2 regions of the Brevibacillus agri genome follow, and region 1 is predicted to be linked to the other one. Evidence: riboswitches for the same ligand, from Rfam matches in the RefSeq annotation. Region 1 holds a riboswitch; the other holds the start of a gene.
The links. Region 1 has a riboswitch for lysine ahead of dapD (2,3,4,5-tetrahydropyridine-2,6-dicarboxylate N-acetyltransferase). Riboswitches for the same ligand answer to the same signal wherever they lie in the genome.

Region 1 (7,518 bases):
GCAATGATCCGGGAGGGATTGCGGCAGATGGAGTCGAGACAGGTTTTGCAGCAGGCATTGGAAGAGGTGGAGGCATGGGAGCGCGACCAGAACGATTTGTGGTTCTGGGAAAAGCTCGGCAGGCTTCCGTTCGTTTTTCTCGATAAAATGACGCCGAATTTCGTCCGGGAAAAGCTGGGGACAGCCGTGGACGAGATGGCCGCGTTTCTGGAAACAGGGGGAACGTATCTCGTTCAGGATACGGCGATTTACAGCAAGTTCGCTCCCCGCTTGGAAAGGGATGGCGCGGGCATTCCGCAGACCGCAGAAGTCGCAGGGGCACCGCTCGTCCTCATGGATGAGATTGCCCGCGAGCTGAAAGAATCGCGCGCGACCTTTGCCACGGTACAGGGCGCAACGACAGGCATCGGCGGCATTTTTACGCTGGCGCTTGATATTCCGTTGCTGCTCGGCACGTCGCTGAAAGTGCTGCAAGAAATGGCGCTATGCTACGGCTATCGCCCGGAGGACAAGCGGGAGCGGCTGTTCGTGGTCAAATGCCTGCAGTTCGCTTCTTCCGATATCGTCGGCAAAAAGGCGATACTGGCTGAGCTGTCGCGCTTTGACGAGCCTGCTGCGCAAAAAGACGTCATGGCACAATTGCAGGGCTGGCGGGAAGTCGTGGTGACGTACACGGAAAATTTTGGCTGGAAAAAGCTGTTTCAGATGGTGCCGATTGCAGGCATCCTGTTCGGGGCGTACTTGAATCGCTCAACCGTCCAGGATGTCGCCGAAGCGGGGCGAATGCTGTACCGCAAGCGGCGAATCCTGGAGCGATTGCGCGTGGAGCAAAACAAAGAGGAATGATTAGCTCCAGTCCTCTGCCGTGATCGCAAATAGGAGGTGATCTTCCCACACGCCGTTGATTTGCAAATAGCGCAAGGACAACCCTTCGTGGCGAAAGCCGTTTTTCTCCAACACGCGGATGGAGGGAGTATTGCGGGGCATGACAGCGGCCTGTACCCGGTGCAGCCCGGCTTCCTGGAAGGCGTACGTGAGCGCAAGCCGTACGGCCGCAGTGGTGTAGCCTTTGCCGTTGCAGGCTTCATCCATGAAGTAGCCGATGGTCGCGTTTTGCCAGGCGCCGCGCACGACGTTTGACAGAGCGACGCGGCCGATCATTTCGTCCGTGTCGCGCAAAAACACGCCAAAGGCGAAGGCGGTCCCTGCTGCAAAGTCTTGCTCCGCTTGCGCAATTTGCGACTCTTGACCGCTCAGCGTCAGGAAGGCGGCGGAGCGGAGCGGCTCGAACGGTTGCAGGAAGGCATGATTACGCAGCCGAAGCTTCAGAAGCTCGGCTGCGTCATTTGCTTGCAGTGGTCGCAAGTAGACCGTATGCGTATGTAACGTCATGATATCAATCCTCCTTCTTGAGAAAAGATGGATCGACATTTTATCATGACAGCGCTTGCTTGAAAAGGATTTTTTTGGACAACTTCTTTTCCGGCGCTAGTCTTAGCCGAGCAGCTCGGAGAAGGAAACGCCAAACTGTTTGCAAATCTCTACTTCTTTTGCGTTAGGAGACAGCTCGATTTTCAGACCTTCGAGTGGAGTTTCCGCTCCGCGCTCGCTCGCTTTTTTCAGCAAAATATCTACAGCAGCGCCCACATGCTCGTAAGCGGAGTCGCAGGAACCGAAAGCCGCGACTTTTTTGCCGCTCAAATCAATATCGTCCATCTCTTCGTAAAAGTCCAGGCACTCGTCTGGCAGATCGCCGTCGCCCCATGTATAGGCACCGAGCAAAATGGCATCGTAGTCTTCCAGTTCCTTGGCAGTGGCATCCATGACTTCTTTTATCTCCAGGTCTTTTCCGGTGGAACGAATCCCTTCGGCAATTGCTTCAGCAACTTCCTGCGTGTTTCCTGTCATGCTTGCGTACACCATCAAAATGCGGCTCATAAGAAGTAAACCCTCCAAATAAGATAATGAAAATCATTCTCACACAAATAAAATAATGAAAATGATTCTCGTTGTCAACAGTTATTTTTCTTTCCATAAAGCTGTTGCCACAAGTGATTGATTTTGGTAGAGTAAAATGAAATTATAATATTGGAAGTCTAAATAGAGGTGCGCCGAAGATGAGTACATCTTTTCGTAATCTGCCAGGGGGCGGGAAGAGAGGGAAAGGCTAAAGCGCCGAAGCTGTTGCTGTTCCCCTCGGATAGCAGCGGCTGGGGTGATTCGTGAACAATGAGCATCCTGTCACAAAAGGCAATCGCCTGTTTGTGGAGCGCTATTTACGATTTGCTTGGGCAGTATGGAAAGCAATGAGATAGCGAATGCACTCATTGCTTTTTTTAGTCAGGGGAGAGGTTCGCTCTCGTTGACAGGCACGCTTTTTATTAAAAGGAGGATGTACCAGTGAACATGATGGATGCCAATGAAATTATCGCGTTTATTCAAAAAAGCGAGAAGAAAACACCAGTGAAACTATACGTGAAAGGCAATCTGGAGGGCATTGACTTCGGTGCCAGCTCCAAGACGTTCATTACAGGCACGACTGGCGTTGTGTTTGGCGAATGGAAAGAAATCGAGCCGGTTCTGGCTGCGAACGCGGACAAAATCGAAGACTACGTAGTAGAAAGCGACCGCCGCAATTCGGCGATTCCGTTGCTCGACACAAAAGGAATCCAGGCGCGCATCGAGCCAGGCGCGATTATCCGCGACCAGGTGACGATCGGCAACAACGCAGTCATCATGATGGGCGCTACGATCAACATCGGTGCTGTGATTGGCGAAGGCACGATGATCGACATGAACGTCGTCGTCGGCGGCCGCGGAACGATCGGGAAAAACTGCCATATCGGCGCTGGTTCTGTCATCGCAGGCGTCATCGAGCCGCCTTCCGCGCAGCCAGTCGTAGTGGAAGATGACGTCGTAATCGGTGCCAACGCCGTGGTTCTGGAAGGCGTGCGCGTAGGAAAAGGCGCGGTTGTGGCAGCGGGCGCGGTCGTCATTGAAGACGTGCCGCCATACGTTGTGGTGGCTGGTACACCAGCGCGCGTGATTAAACAGATCGACGACAAAACTCGCTCCAAGACGGAGATCAAGCAGGAGCTACGTCAACTGTAGGGGAGAGAGCTCACATGGACTGGCGTACGCTTGATGAACAATACATCGTCTCTTCCTACAAACGCTTGCCGATCGCGATCGAAAAAGGGGAAGGCAACTACCTGTACGACACAGCGGGCAAAAAGTATTTGGATTTGTTTACGGGGCTGGCCGTCAATGTGCTCGGCCACTCCCATCCGCGGATCGTCCAGGCGCTGCGCGAACAGGGCGAGCGCTTCCTGCACATTTCCAACGTATTTTTGAACCAGCCGGCAATCCGGTTGGCCCAGCGGCTGGTGGAGCAGACGATCCCGGGAAAAGTGTTTTTCACAAATTCCGGTGCGGAAGCGACCGAAGCCGCGATCAAAATGATCCACAAATGGACGAAGGCAGAAGGGGCCGGGCGCGAAGGGATTGTCGTGCTCCGCAACAGCTTTCACGGCAGAACATTGGGCGCGGTGCGGCTGACCAGACAGGCCCATGTGTATCAGGATTTTCCGCAGCCGGACTTTCCGGTGTACGAGCTAGACCCTGAGGATGCGGACGGCTTGCGGGCGATTTGCCGCGACGCGAAGCCGGCCGCTGTCCTGATGGAGCCTGTGCTCGGCTCTGGAGGGGTCGTGCCGCTGTCGGAGCCGTTTTTGCGCGAAGTGGCGGCGATTTGCCAGGAGGAAGGCATGCTGTTTGCCATGGACGAAATCCAGACAGGCATGGGACGCACTGGTAAGCTGTTTGCCTACCAGCACGCAGGCGTGACGCCGGATTTGATCTTGTTTGCCAAAGGCGTAGGCGGAGGGCTTCCGCTCGGTGGCGTGATTGCCGGAACGAAGCTGATGAACCAGTTCAAGCCGGGCGACCACGGGACGACCTTTGCGCCGTCGCCGCTTTCGGCGGCTCTCGGCAACGTGGTGCTGGATGAGCTGCTCGATCCTGCTTTTGCGGCAAGCGTGGACGAAGTGATCGCGTACTTGTGGGCGGGCCTCGAATCGCTGCGCGCGCGTCTCCCGGAACAGTTGCAGGCGCTCCGCGGCAAAGGCATGATGGTCGGCATCCCGCTCAGCGCCGCACCGGAAGAGGTCAGCCGTTTGCAGCAGGCATTGCTTGATCGCGGCATTCTCGTGGACGTGACGCAAAAGACAATCGTGCGTCTGCTGCCGCCGCTCACCTTGACCAAAGAAGACGTCGACCTTTTCCTGGACAGCTTTGCAGCGGAACTCGCTGTGCGGCACGGGGCCAAAGGGGAGGCGTAAACGATGGCGACATCGCTGTTTACCCAGATTCGGCGCGACCTGCACCAAATTCCGGAGCCGGGCTTTGCCGAGGTGAAGACGCAAAAGTATTTGCTCGATTACTTGGAGCGTCTCCCGCAGGAGCGCATGCAGATCAAGACGTGGCGCACCGGGATTTTGGTCCGGATCGCGGGGACGAATCCTAAGCGCACGATCGCCTGGCGCACGGACATGGACGGCTTGCCGATTGCAGAAGAGACGTCGTATCCGTTTCGCTCGCTGCACGAAGGCTACATGCACGCGTGCGGACACGACATGCACATGGCTATCGCGCTCGGGCTTGTGACGCATTTTGTGGAGCAGCCGATTGCAGATGACCTGCTGTTCCTGTTTCAGCCCGCAGAAGAGGGCCCAGGCGGCGCTCAGCCGATGATGGAGAGCGAGGAGTTTGCTTCCTGGCGGCCGGATTGCATTTTTGCGCTGCACATCGCGCCGGAGTATCCCGTCGGCTACATTGCCACCAAGCCGGGCATTTTGTTTGCCAACACGTCCGAGCTGTACATTGATTTGGTCGGAAAAGGCGGGCACGCAGCTTTTCCGCACAAAGCAAACGACATGGTGGTCGCAGGCAGCCATCTCATCACACAGCTCCAGACGATTGTGGCGCGCAACGTCGATCCGCTCGATTCCGCTGTCGTGACCATCGGCAAGCTTGAGGGCGGCACCAAGCAAAACATCATTGCGGAAAAGGCGCGGCTGGAAGGGACGATTCGCACGTTCTCGACCGAGTCCATGGCGCTGGTCAAAGCGCGGATTGAAGCGCTTGTCAAAGGCATCGAGGCGGGCTTCGACTGTACGGCGTCCATCGACTACGGAGTAGGGTATTGCCAAGTGTACAACGAGGAAAAGCTGACGACGGCCTTTATGGACTGGGTGCGCGAGCAGGGCGAAGACGTGACGCTGATTGCCTGCAAGGAAGCGATGACCGGAGAAGATTTTGGCTACTTCCTGCAGGAGATTCCGGGCTTTTTGTTCTGGCTGGGCGTCCATACTCCGTACGGGCTGCACCATTCCAAAATCGAGCCGAGCGAGGACGCGATCGAAGTCGGGATCCGCTTGGTCTCCCGATATTTTACGTGGCTGTCGGAACAAAATTAGCGCGAGACAGGCAGCAAAAAAAGAGCGGCGAAGCTGGCCGCTCTTTTTTGTATGCGAAAAAAGGTTTGGTGAGAGATTGGGGATGTTTTTTGTCAAGAGTCCTGCGTATTTTCTTTTCGAGATTGTGTATAAGTCTTTCTTCCTGGATGTCCCGCGCCTGTGGATTCTGTGGATACTGTTGAAAAAACTTGTCTTCGGACCACAACTATTTGCTGTCTTCCACGTATAAAATAGGGAGAAGCAATTCCGGAAAATCAAGCGCTGCCGCGCACACATACAGGAGGATTATGACATGAAAAAAGCATGGTTATCGGCCTTGTTGGCGCTGACTGTAGCGGGAGTTGGGAGTACCGCCGCTTTGGGAGAAGGTGCGTTGCGCGTTTTTTTAGGCACGGAAACGATTTCAAGCGATATGCCTGCTTCCAAGGCCGATTCGGTTGAGGCCTTGGTCAACAAGCTTGGCGGGTTTGTTGATTACGATTCGCGCACGGGCAAGCTGCAGGTAGTCAAGCCTAACGTAAACATCATCGTCATTGAAGGAATTCAGCAGACGCGCAATAAAAATATCGTCTTCAGCAACCCGGTCAAAGGCTACAGCGACAAAAACGTACCGCGCACTTTCAACGTATTCGTTGAGGTAGACGAAGCGCCTGTCGCCAAAGACTTGCGGATGCAGCTCGTCCTGATTGGACCGGACGGCAAGGAAGTGAGCAAAGGCAAAGAGTGGAAGTACTCCACGCAAAATGCGAACAGCTTCTACTTCTCCGAGCCGTTTGTATCGACAAAGCTGGAGGCGTATGGAAATTACAAGGTCCAGGTGCAGATGAAGTCCGAGAAGTTTAATTCCTACGTAGTCGTAGGCGAAAACACGTTTACGGTAGGACGATAAATTAAATGCTCCTGATACGTTCCCACTTGGCTAGGTCACATGGTATAATAGACTGAAAAAACCAATATACATGTTGAAAGCAAGTACATGAAAGAAAGGAACGATGGGAGCAAATGGAGACAAATCCCCCGCGATCGTCCACGGATGTAGAAGGCCCGAGTATCCACATCGCCTGGAAAGATGAGCATTCGATTCAGGCGGAGTGGAGTATGACGAAGGAGTTCGAGCAGGAAGTGGAGAAGAAATTTGCGATACCTTTTGCCGAGCTGCCGTTTGTCCTGCGCCTTTTTGACGTGACTGACCGCAAAGAGATCCGCAATGATGGCACAGACCTTTACACTGATTTTGATATCAACCATCGTTCTTCCGAATGGATTTTGTACGGAGTGACGCAAGGATTGGAATATTGCGTAGACCTGGGCATTCGGATGGTGGACGGAAGGTTCTATTCGCTGTCAAGATCTCAAATGATTTGAATCATCGTGCTCATTTGATCTGGCTTCCGGGCGAAAGCTCGCGCGAAGCTCTCTATGATGCAGTACCTGTTTTTTTTCATAAGGAAAGAGCCCCGCTTAGCCCAGGTTCGCCTGTGCTGGAACGGGGCTTTTGTTTTCGCATACGATAACGTTATGGTGCTTCGCGTTGTTTGTCGAGCAGGCGCAGGGCGACAGCGAGGACGGCCCATACAGGCATCGGTTCGTCCAGCTTGCTGAGCCACTCTGGCGAGGTGATAAGCCCCTCGCGAAGCACGCGTTTGCCCAGATCAAGCTTCCAGGGCGGATACGGTGACGGCTCCTCTGGCGCGAACTGATCGTAGGCCGTCAGGTTGTACGTCTGGATCAGGCGGATCAGCTTGTCGGCGTATTGCGGGTCTGTGGCATAGCCGGCTTTTGACAGAGCCTGGGCAGCCTCCTGCGGTGTGGATGCCGTCAGCACGTTTTTGTAGGTAGGCTTGAGCAGAAACTGGGCGTGATCGTCAATCGATTGCTGATAGCTGTAGTACGCTTTGAACGTAGACTGGCGGGACACGGTCTGCCCATTCTCCACCTCCTTGCTTGTGATGGTGACGGAACCGGCCGGGCCTGTGCCTTTGATCCCGAACAAATTGTACGAGGAGCGGCCTGTAACTGGGTCTTGCGGGACTTTTTGCCC
Region 2 (7,518 bases), 2.4 Mb from region 1:
GCTGCACGCCATGACAAACGCCGTGCCGATGACGATAATCAGGACAATTTGCAGCCCTTCATGCAGCATCAAGCTTTGATACGAGACGATGCCGACAGACGGCGGAATGAAAAACAGTAGCAGCTCGGCCATAAGCCAGGCCGCGCCCGATTCGATCCACTCCAGACGCAGCACTTTTGCCTGGAGCAGCAAAAACACGACAAACATCCCCAAAATGCTGCCGGGGATTTTCCAGCCAAGGACGGAGACGAGCAGGTTCATCAACGCGGACACGATGATGAAAAACGCCACTTGCCCCACGATGATAAGCAGTCTTTTCATGTTGGTCCTCTCCCTTTGTGAAAAGTGTACATCACCTCTTTTCATAGGTAAAATGCATATATAGAATGAGTATCATTCATCATATCTATAGATGAAGCGGAGGGAGCAGCGGGATGGACATTCGCCATTTGCAATATTTTTTGGAGGTAGCCCGCCACAGCAGCTTCACCAAGGCGGCAGAGGCGCTGTACATTACCCAGCCGACGATCAGCAAGATGGTGCGGAACCTGGAAGAAGAAATCGGCGTCGAGCTGTTTGAGCGGGTCGGCAAGCGGATTACGTTGACCGACGCGGGCTGGGTCTTGTTTTCCCAGGCAGAGGTGATGGTGAAGTCGTTTGAAAACATGAAGCTGCATCTCGACGATTTGATGGAGCTGAAGCGGGGGAGAATCCGCATCGGGCTGCCGCCGATGGTAGGGGCGAGCTTTTTTCCGCAAGTGATCGGGAAGTTTTGCGAGCAGTATCCGGGGATCGTGCTGGAGCTGCTGGAGGTCGGCTCCAAAAAAGTCGAGGCGGACGTGGCGTCAGGGATGCTGGACAGCGGCGTTGTTTTGCTGCCGACGAGTGAGGAGCTGTTTGAGTCGTACTCTTTTGTCAACGAACAGATTCGCGTAGTCGTCCACCCTACGCATGCGCTGGCCGGGCGGCAGGAGGTGTCGCTGGCCGAACTGGCAAACGAGCGGTTTTTGCTGTTTCACGAAGATTTTTCCTTGCACAACCGGATCATTGACGAGTGCGTGCGCGTAGGCTTCCACCCGACGGTCATCTACAAAAGCTCGCAGTGGGATTTTCTCTCGGAAATGGTGGCGGCCAACGTCGGGATCACCCTGTTGCCGCAGACGATTTGCCGGGAGCTCGATCCGCGGCGCTTTCACAGCCTCGCGCTGGTCAATCCGACGATCAAATGGCATCTGGGGATGATCTGGCGCAAAAACGCCTATTTGTCGTACGCCACCCGCGAGTGGATTCGCTTTACAAAAGAAATGCTGCCTTCTATAGAAAGAAAGGCTTCATCGCGAGGATGAAGCCATTCTTTGCGCGGTCGGCCACAGCAGAACGACTGCAGGCTGACGACTGCTTCTTTGATTTATATAAAGGCAGCTTGGCCTTGAAAAGACGCCTGTCAAAGCTGGCGTAAAGCTTGGAAAAAGGAAGGAAAAATGAGATCGAATATTTCGTAACGCGAAATATTAAAGGCCAACCGATTGATTCAAGGTGCTGACAGCGATGTTGTATTGATAGAGAGAATCGGCTGCTTTTGTTTCAGAATCAAACAATTCAGCTTCTGTTTCGATCTGGTCGTTCAGAGATACTTTTTTGTTCGCATAATCGGTGAGTGTGGCGTGATAAGTTTTCCATGCTTCGTCTTTTGCGGCGGTGCTTTCATCCAGCGCTTTTTTTGCTGCGACCGCTTTTTCGTAGGCGTCGCTCACTTCCTGATCGACTTTTTGCTTGAGCTTTTGCAGCAGCAGCTCAGCTTTGCGCAATTCGTTGAGTGCGATTCTTCCTTTGTATGTGCTGATAGCGGCGTACTCGGAGGTGTAGTCCACTTTTACCTGGGCAAACGCTCTCTCTGCTTCCGCTTTCACCATGTCAGGGCGTTTTTGGTAGGCGAGAGCTTTGGTTTCTTCCAGCGTTGGCAGCGGGGTATAGGAGAGTTTGCTGGTTTCCAGCAGCCATTGTCTGTCCCTTTTTTCGTTCAGCAATTCATTGAGCTTGGTTAATGCTTGCTTGAAGCTGTTTTCCAGCTCGGACAGCTTTTCTTTCGCAGCGCTGTCCTGGGCCCAGGTTTGGCGTCTGATGCTGTTCTTTTGCAGCTTGATTTTTTCTTCGAGCGCCCGCGCTTCAAAGTACGCTTTTTGTACTTGCATTTGCAAGCTGATTTTCGAAGCGTTATAGGATGCCTCGTCTACGAGCAATGTTTTTTGCGCCTTGGCTGTTTCTTCGTATTTTTTCTTTGCTTCATCCAGAGTATTGATGTCATCTTTCTTGATGGCGGCCTTATCGCGCAGCGTCATGAGGGTTTCGTAGCGGGTGTTGTCATACGTCAGCCGCAGCAGTTCCAGATCAACGTCGTTTTTCAGTGCCTGCTCTACGGCATGGTCGAGGGACAAGGGAACGATTTGGGTCTGTTCCGCTGCTGCGACGAGAGGTTCTTCCGCCAGAGCGAGATGAGCATTGCCTGCCAACAGCGCGGCAACCAGCGTGGTGCTGTAAATGTGCTTGGACAACCTGGATTTCATTATGCTACCTCCTATAAAAAGTAAGAAAATATAATGATAACGATTATCATTATCAAATTTCATGAACAGTATATATTTCCATGCGTTATTCGTCAATACGAAATATGAAAATGTGATAGGAAATATAGTTTGCGCCAAAAAAAAGATTCCCTGCGACGAGGGAATCTTGTAGAGAGTTGTTGCAACGCTATTTTTATTTTTCGTCCATGCTGAGATCGACTTTGTTCAGTGGTACCAGCTTGCTTTTTTTCGTGTATTTGTAAACCAGCCAGACGATCAAAAACAGCGGCAGTCCGATGTAGGAGACGAAAACGCCGTTCCAGTCGATTTCTCCGCCGATGAACGCGGAGTAGTTTTGGCCGATGATGACGATGCAGCAAATGATGAAGGCGAAGATCGGGCCAAACGGGAACAGCTTCGCCCGGTACGGCAAATCGCGCAGATCGCGGCCTTGCGCCAAGTAAGCTTTGCGGAAGCGGTAATGGCTGACGGCGATTCCCAGCCAGGCGATGAACCCGGACATGCCGGAAGCGTTCAACAGCCACACGTACACTTCGCCATCGCCGAACAGCGAGGACAAAAACGCCAGGGCACCGATGGCCGCTGTCATGATGAGGGCATTGACGGGAACGCCATTGCGCGTCACTTTGGCAAACCATTTGGGCGCTTTGCCTTCCTTCGCCAGCGTCCACAGCATACGGGTGGATGCGTACATGCCCGAGTTCCCGGCTGACAGAACGGACGTGAGGATTACTGCGTTCATTACGGAGGCGGCAAAGGCAAAGCCTGCTTTTTCAAACACGATCGTAAACGGACTGATGGCAATATCCGTAATATCTCCGCTAATTAGATTCGGATTGTCGTACGGTACGAGCAGCCCGATAATCAGGATCGCGAAAATATAGAACAGCAAGATGCGCCAAAAAATCTGGCGAATCGCTTTCGGGATGTTGCGGGCAGGGTCTTCGCTCTCCCCGGCGGCCACACCGACCAGCTCAGTTCCCTGGAACGAGAACCCGGCAATCATGAACACACCGAGAAGGGCCATGAAGCCGCCGTTGAATGGCGCGTCGCCTTTGGTGAAGTTTTGGAAGCCGACTGCTTCGCCGCCCATGATGCCGAAAATCATCAGGACACCGATCACGATAAAGACGATGACCGTCATGACTTTAATCAAGGCAAACCAGTATTCGGATTCGCCGTAGCTTTTGACAGACAACAAATTCAGAGCAACCATCAGGCAGAGGAACAGGGTACTCCACAAAATGGCGGGAGTATCCGGGAACCAGTATTTCATAATCAGCGCCGCGGCAGATAGCTCGACGGCAATCGTAATCGCCCAGTTGTACCAGTAATTCCAGCCCAGCGCAAAGCCGAGGGACGGATCGACGAATTTGGTGGCGTACGTAGAAAACGAGCCGGATACAGGCATGAAGGCAGCCATTTCCCCCAGGCTGGTCATCAAAAAGTAAACCATGATGCTGATGGCGATGTAGGCGACCAAGGCTCCGCCCGGTCCGGCCTCGTGAATCGAGCCTCCACTTGCCAGGAACAGGCCCGTCCCGATGGAGCCGCCGATGGCGATCATCGTCAGATGGCGGGCTTTCAAACCACGTTGCAGTTGATTCTGTGACATATGCTGCTTGCACGACCTTTCTAAAAATTTGAGAAGGTCGGTCGGAAAAGAAAAAACCGCCAATAGCCAAAAAACGGCACAGGGCGGTATGATCCAATCCCCACCAAGCCTTCACTGAAGATAGCACACCACGTTTGCCCGGCAAGCAAACGTGACAGTTCTGTCCCTTTCGGGTACAGCCCCAGCCCATGCGCACAGAGATACGCCATGAGCTTCGGCGGCTTTTCCCTTTCCTGGAGTCATTGATTTCTTCTGAATCTCGTACAGGATGACATAAAAGCCGCGACCTCTACCCTCACCGTGAATGATGAGGATAACATGTATGAAATTGATTTATTTATCAACTATATAAGATTGACGGTTATTTATCAACGAAAAAAGTTGCGCTGCAAAATATTGGCATGGAGCGGTTTTGCTACAAAAAGGATCGGCGTGCAGGCCAGGAGCCTTGCAACTTGCGGATCTGCACGATTTGCCCTGTGTGAAAAGCGTCGTGCAAAATAATGCTCATCACGCTTTGCCCGGCAGGGATGCTCGGAAGCGGCTGGTCGAACGCTTCGTCTGACAGAGCGACGAGCTTTTCATGAATTTGGCGATGGACGGTTTCCATCCGCTGTACGGTGGCCTGCCAGGCTGCTTCGTCGTCGGGCGATCCCGAAGGCTGGAACGTGTCGTCGTTCGTCTCGGCGGTATTGATAAATTCCGTGCCGACGTGCATTCCCATTCGTGAACAAGCAGTTCCATCCGATTCATGTGGTTCCTCCTCGTCTGTCAAACAGATTGGTGAAACGTTATAATGGCAATAAGAAGCAGCTTGTAACCACCTAAATATTTTATGTTGGTTACGGATAGAGAATACCATACACAGGCTGAGCATACAAGAAGCAAAAGAAACGAAAAGCAGATGGGGGAAGAGTGGAGTGAACTGGCTGTGCATTGATTTTTTAAACAGTGATTGGCGCGATTGGCGCGGGTCTGGCCGCAGGGAAAATCGGCTGGCGAAGCAGGAATGGCTGGAGCAGCTTTTGCGGGAATACGCTTTGCACGCCCCATTGCCTATTGATGAGGCGAGTGCAGTGGCGCTGTTGCGTTTGCGCGAATATATGCGCAGTCTGCTGGAGCGGGTCGTGCGCGGGGAAGCGTTGCGGCAGGAGGAACTGGAGGAGCTGAATCAGACGCTCGCGAAGGCGCCTTTTCACGTTCGCGTCATCTCTGCGGGCAAGGAGAGCGGGTATGAGCAGGAGCTGGTCAGCGCCTCCAGCGGCTGGGAGCTGGTGATGGCCCGCATCGCGGCTTCCTTTGCCACGCTGCTGCTTCCTGAGCACGTGCAGCGCATCAAGATTTGCGACAACGAGGACTGCCGATGGGTGTTTTACGATGAAAGCCGCAATCGGGTACGCCGCTGGTGCGATGACAAAATGTGCGGCAATCTCATGAAGGTGCGCCGTTTTCGGGAGCGGCAAAAGGAGAAAAAGTAAGGAATCGGCCGTAAGCTTGCCGACGGAGAGATTCATCGGTTCCGAGGACGCAAACAGCGTGCCCAGGACGGATTCGGACAGCGCTGTTTTGGCCGAGACGCTAATTTTGCTGCCATTCAAAAAAAGCGCCCTGTCTTGCAATGGCAGTAAACATCTCATCCCGGCAAGGGTCGTACACAAAGGAAACGGCCGTCTGACCGTCGCGGACGAGGCAGAGAGAGACGGCCCACATCGGCATGCCTTGCAAAAAGTAGACGGCTCCGTCGATGGCATCGCAAATCCAGTACGGGGTCGAGTATTCCGGCTGTTTTTGCAGGGAGGCATCAAATTCTGCATCGGACCAGCGATACGCGGGAAAGCGCTCCGCCAAACCGTGCCGGAGCAGCTCTTCTGCTTGCGGATTTAAGGCGTGAAAACGTTCGTTCATCGCTTGCTTGCTCGTGCAGGCTGGCTCCTGCGCAAATTCGGCAAACAGCCTCTGGCCGACTTTTCGCAGCAAAGCTTCGCAGTACAACACATCGTCTTGCTTCATAACGGTTCCCCAACCTTTCTTGTTTGGATCGTGTCCTTCGGCGCATCGACAGCGCACGTTCCGCGTTCAAGAGCGGTCTGGCCCATTGGTTTGAAAGCTGTTCAGCCAAGGGCAAACGACACGATTTTTATTAGTGGTATGTAAAAGTACTACTAATAAAACGGGTTGCCGTCAATACATGTGCACGCTTTTTGACGGGAATGGGCAAATGGCGCACATGGAAAGGAAGATTGAGACATAATAAGAAGCAAGCAACAAGGGAACGGAAGCGAGGTGGCGGAATGAGTCGGAAACGGAAACGATGGTGGAGGGTGCTGGTCTTGCTGTTGCTCGCCGGAGCTTGTACAGCGATCTGGTATTTGCGGCCGTATCAGCCCGATCAGGCGGCAAAAGACGCGATGCAGGGAGGCGAAGGGATCACGGTGATCGACACGGGCGACTGGATTGCTTTTGAAGGTGGGGAAGCGCGTGAGCCTGGCTTGATTTTGTATCCGGGCGCTCTGGTCACGCCAGAGAGTTATGCGCCGCTCGCACGCACCCTGGCTGGTTCCGGCTATCGGGTATTCATCGCGCGGATGCCGCTGAATTTGGCGATCACCGACGTCGAGCGGGCCAATCAAGTGTTAAAAGCGTATCCGCAGCAGTCGTTCGTCATCGGCGGGCACTCTCTCGGCGGCGCGATGGCAGCCAGATACGCAGCCAGCCAGCTCGAGCGGATTGACGGCGTCATTTTCCTGGGGGCGTATCCAGACAAGCGCGGGGATTTGAAGGAAGCGGATGTCCCCGTGCTGTCGCTGCTCGGCTCGCGGGATGGAGTCATCGACCGGAAAAAATACGAAGAGAACAAGCAATTTTTGCCTGAGCGCACGGTGTACATGTCGATCGAGGGCGGCAATCATGCGCAGTTCGGAAGCTACGGGGCGCAGGAGGGCGACCAGCCTGCCGCCATCACTCCCCAGGAGCAGTGGCAGCAGACCGTGGCGGCGATCAAGGACTGGCTACTGACCGACGTCATTGCCCGTTAGCGAGACGATGCCAGATACGACGCCGGTGATGCGGATGTTTTCGGATGGCAACAGCAGCGGCTCGTCCTCTGCGCGAGTAGTCGTAAACAGGCATTCCACCGGATTGACGTCCGCCGCGATCCGGACGAGAAACTGCCCTTCCTGCCTGACCAGAACGGGCCTGTTGTGAATCGGTTCCGCGGAAAAGTCGGAAATGAGCAGCGCATCGCCCGGCAAGATGCCGAGGCCGCGCAAACCGTCGTCGCGCATGATGAGAGCAAAGCGCGCGACGTGGTAATTCGCC

Region 2: it holds a riboswitch for lysine, as region 1 does, so the genes downstream of both, BA6348_RS23175 (amino acid permease) here and dapD (2,3,4,5-tetrahydropyridine-2,6-dicarboxylate N-acetyltransferase) in region 1, are expected to answer to the same signal.

The regions. Positions count from the first base shown of each region.
Region 1 is NZ_CP026363.1:2,310,169-2,317,686, forward strand. It holds gene BA6348_RS11590 (EcsC family protein) at 28-846, shown strand; gene BA6348_RS11595 (GNAT family N-acetyltransferase) at 847-1,392, opposite strand; gene BA6348_RS11600 (flavodoxin) at 1,495-1,938, opposite strand; lysine riboswitch at 2,094-2,283, shown strand; gene dapD (2,3,4,5-tetrahydropyridine-2,6-dicarboxylate N-acetyltransferase) at 2,401-3,111, shown strand; gene BA6348_RS11610 (aspartate aminotransferase family protein) at 3,126-4,340, shown strand; gene BA6348_RS11615 (N-acetyldiaminopimelate deacetylase) at 4,344-5,477, shown strand; gene BA6348_RS11620 (hypothetical protein) at 5,770-6,366, shown strand; gene BA6348_RS11625 (DUF4912 domain-containing protein) at 6,576-6,842, shown strand; gene BA6348_RS11630 (glycoside hydrolase family 73 protein) at 6,994-7,518, opposite strand, start outside.
Region 2 is NZ_CP026363.1:4,733,456-4,740,973, reverse strand. It holds gene BA6348_RS23190 (CidA/LrgA family protein) at 1-321, opposite strand, end outside; gene cidR (cidABC operon transcriptional activator CidR) at 435-1,346, shown strand; gene BA6348_RS23180 (TolC family protein) at 1,512-2,564, opposite strand; gene BA6348_RS23175 (amino acid permease) at 2,758-4,200, opposite strand; lysine riboswitch at 4,314-4,500, opposite strand; gene BA6348_RS23170 (hypothetical protein) at 4,616-4,924, opposite strand; gene BA6348_RS23165 (CGNR zinc finger domain-containing protein) at 5,121-5,678, shown strand; gene BA6348_RS23160 (inositol monophosphatase family protein) at 5,779-6,210, opposite strand; gene BA6348_RS23155 (alpha/beta fold hydrolase) at 6,492-7,235, shown strand; gene BA6348_RS23150 (hypothetical protein) at 7,209-7,518, opposite strand, start outside.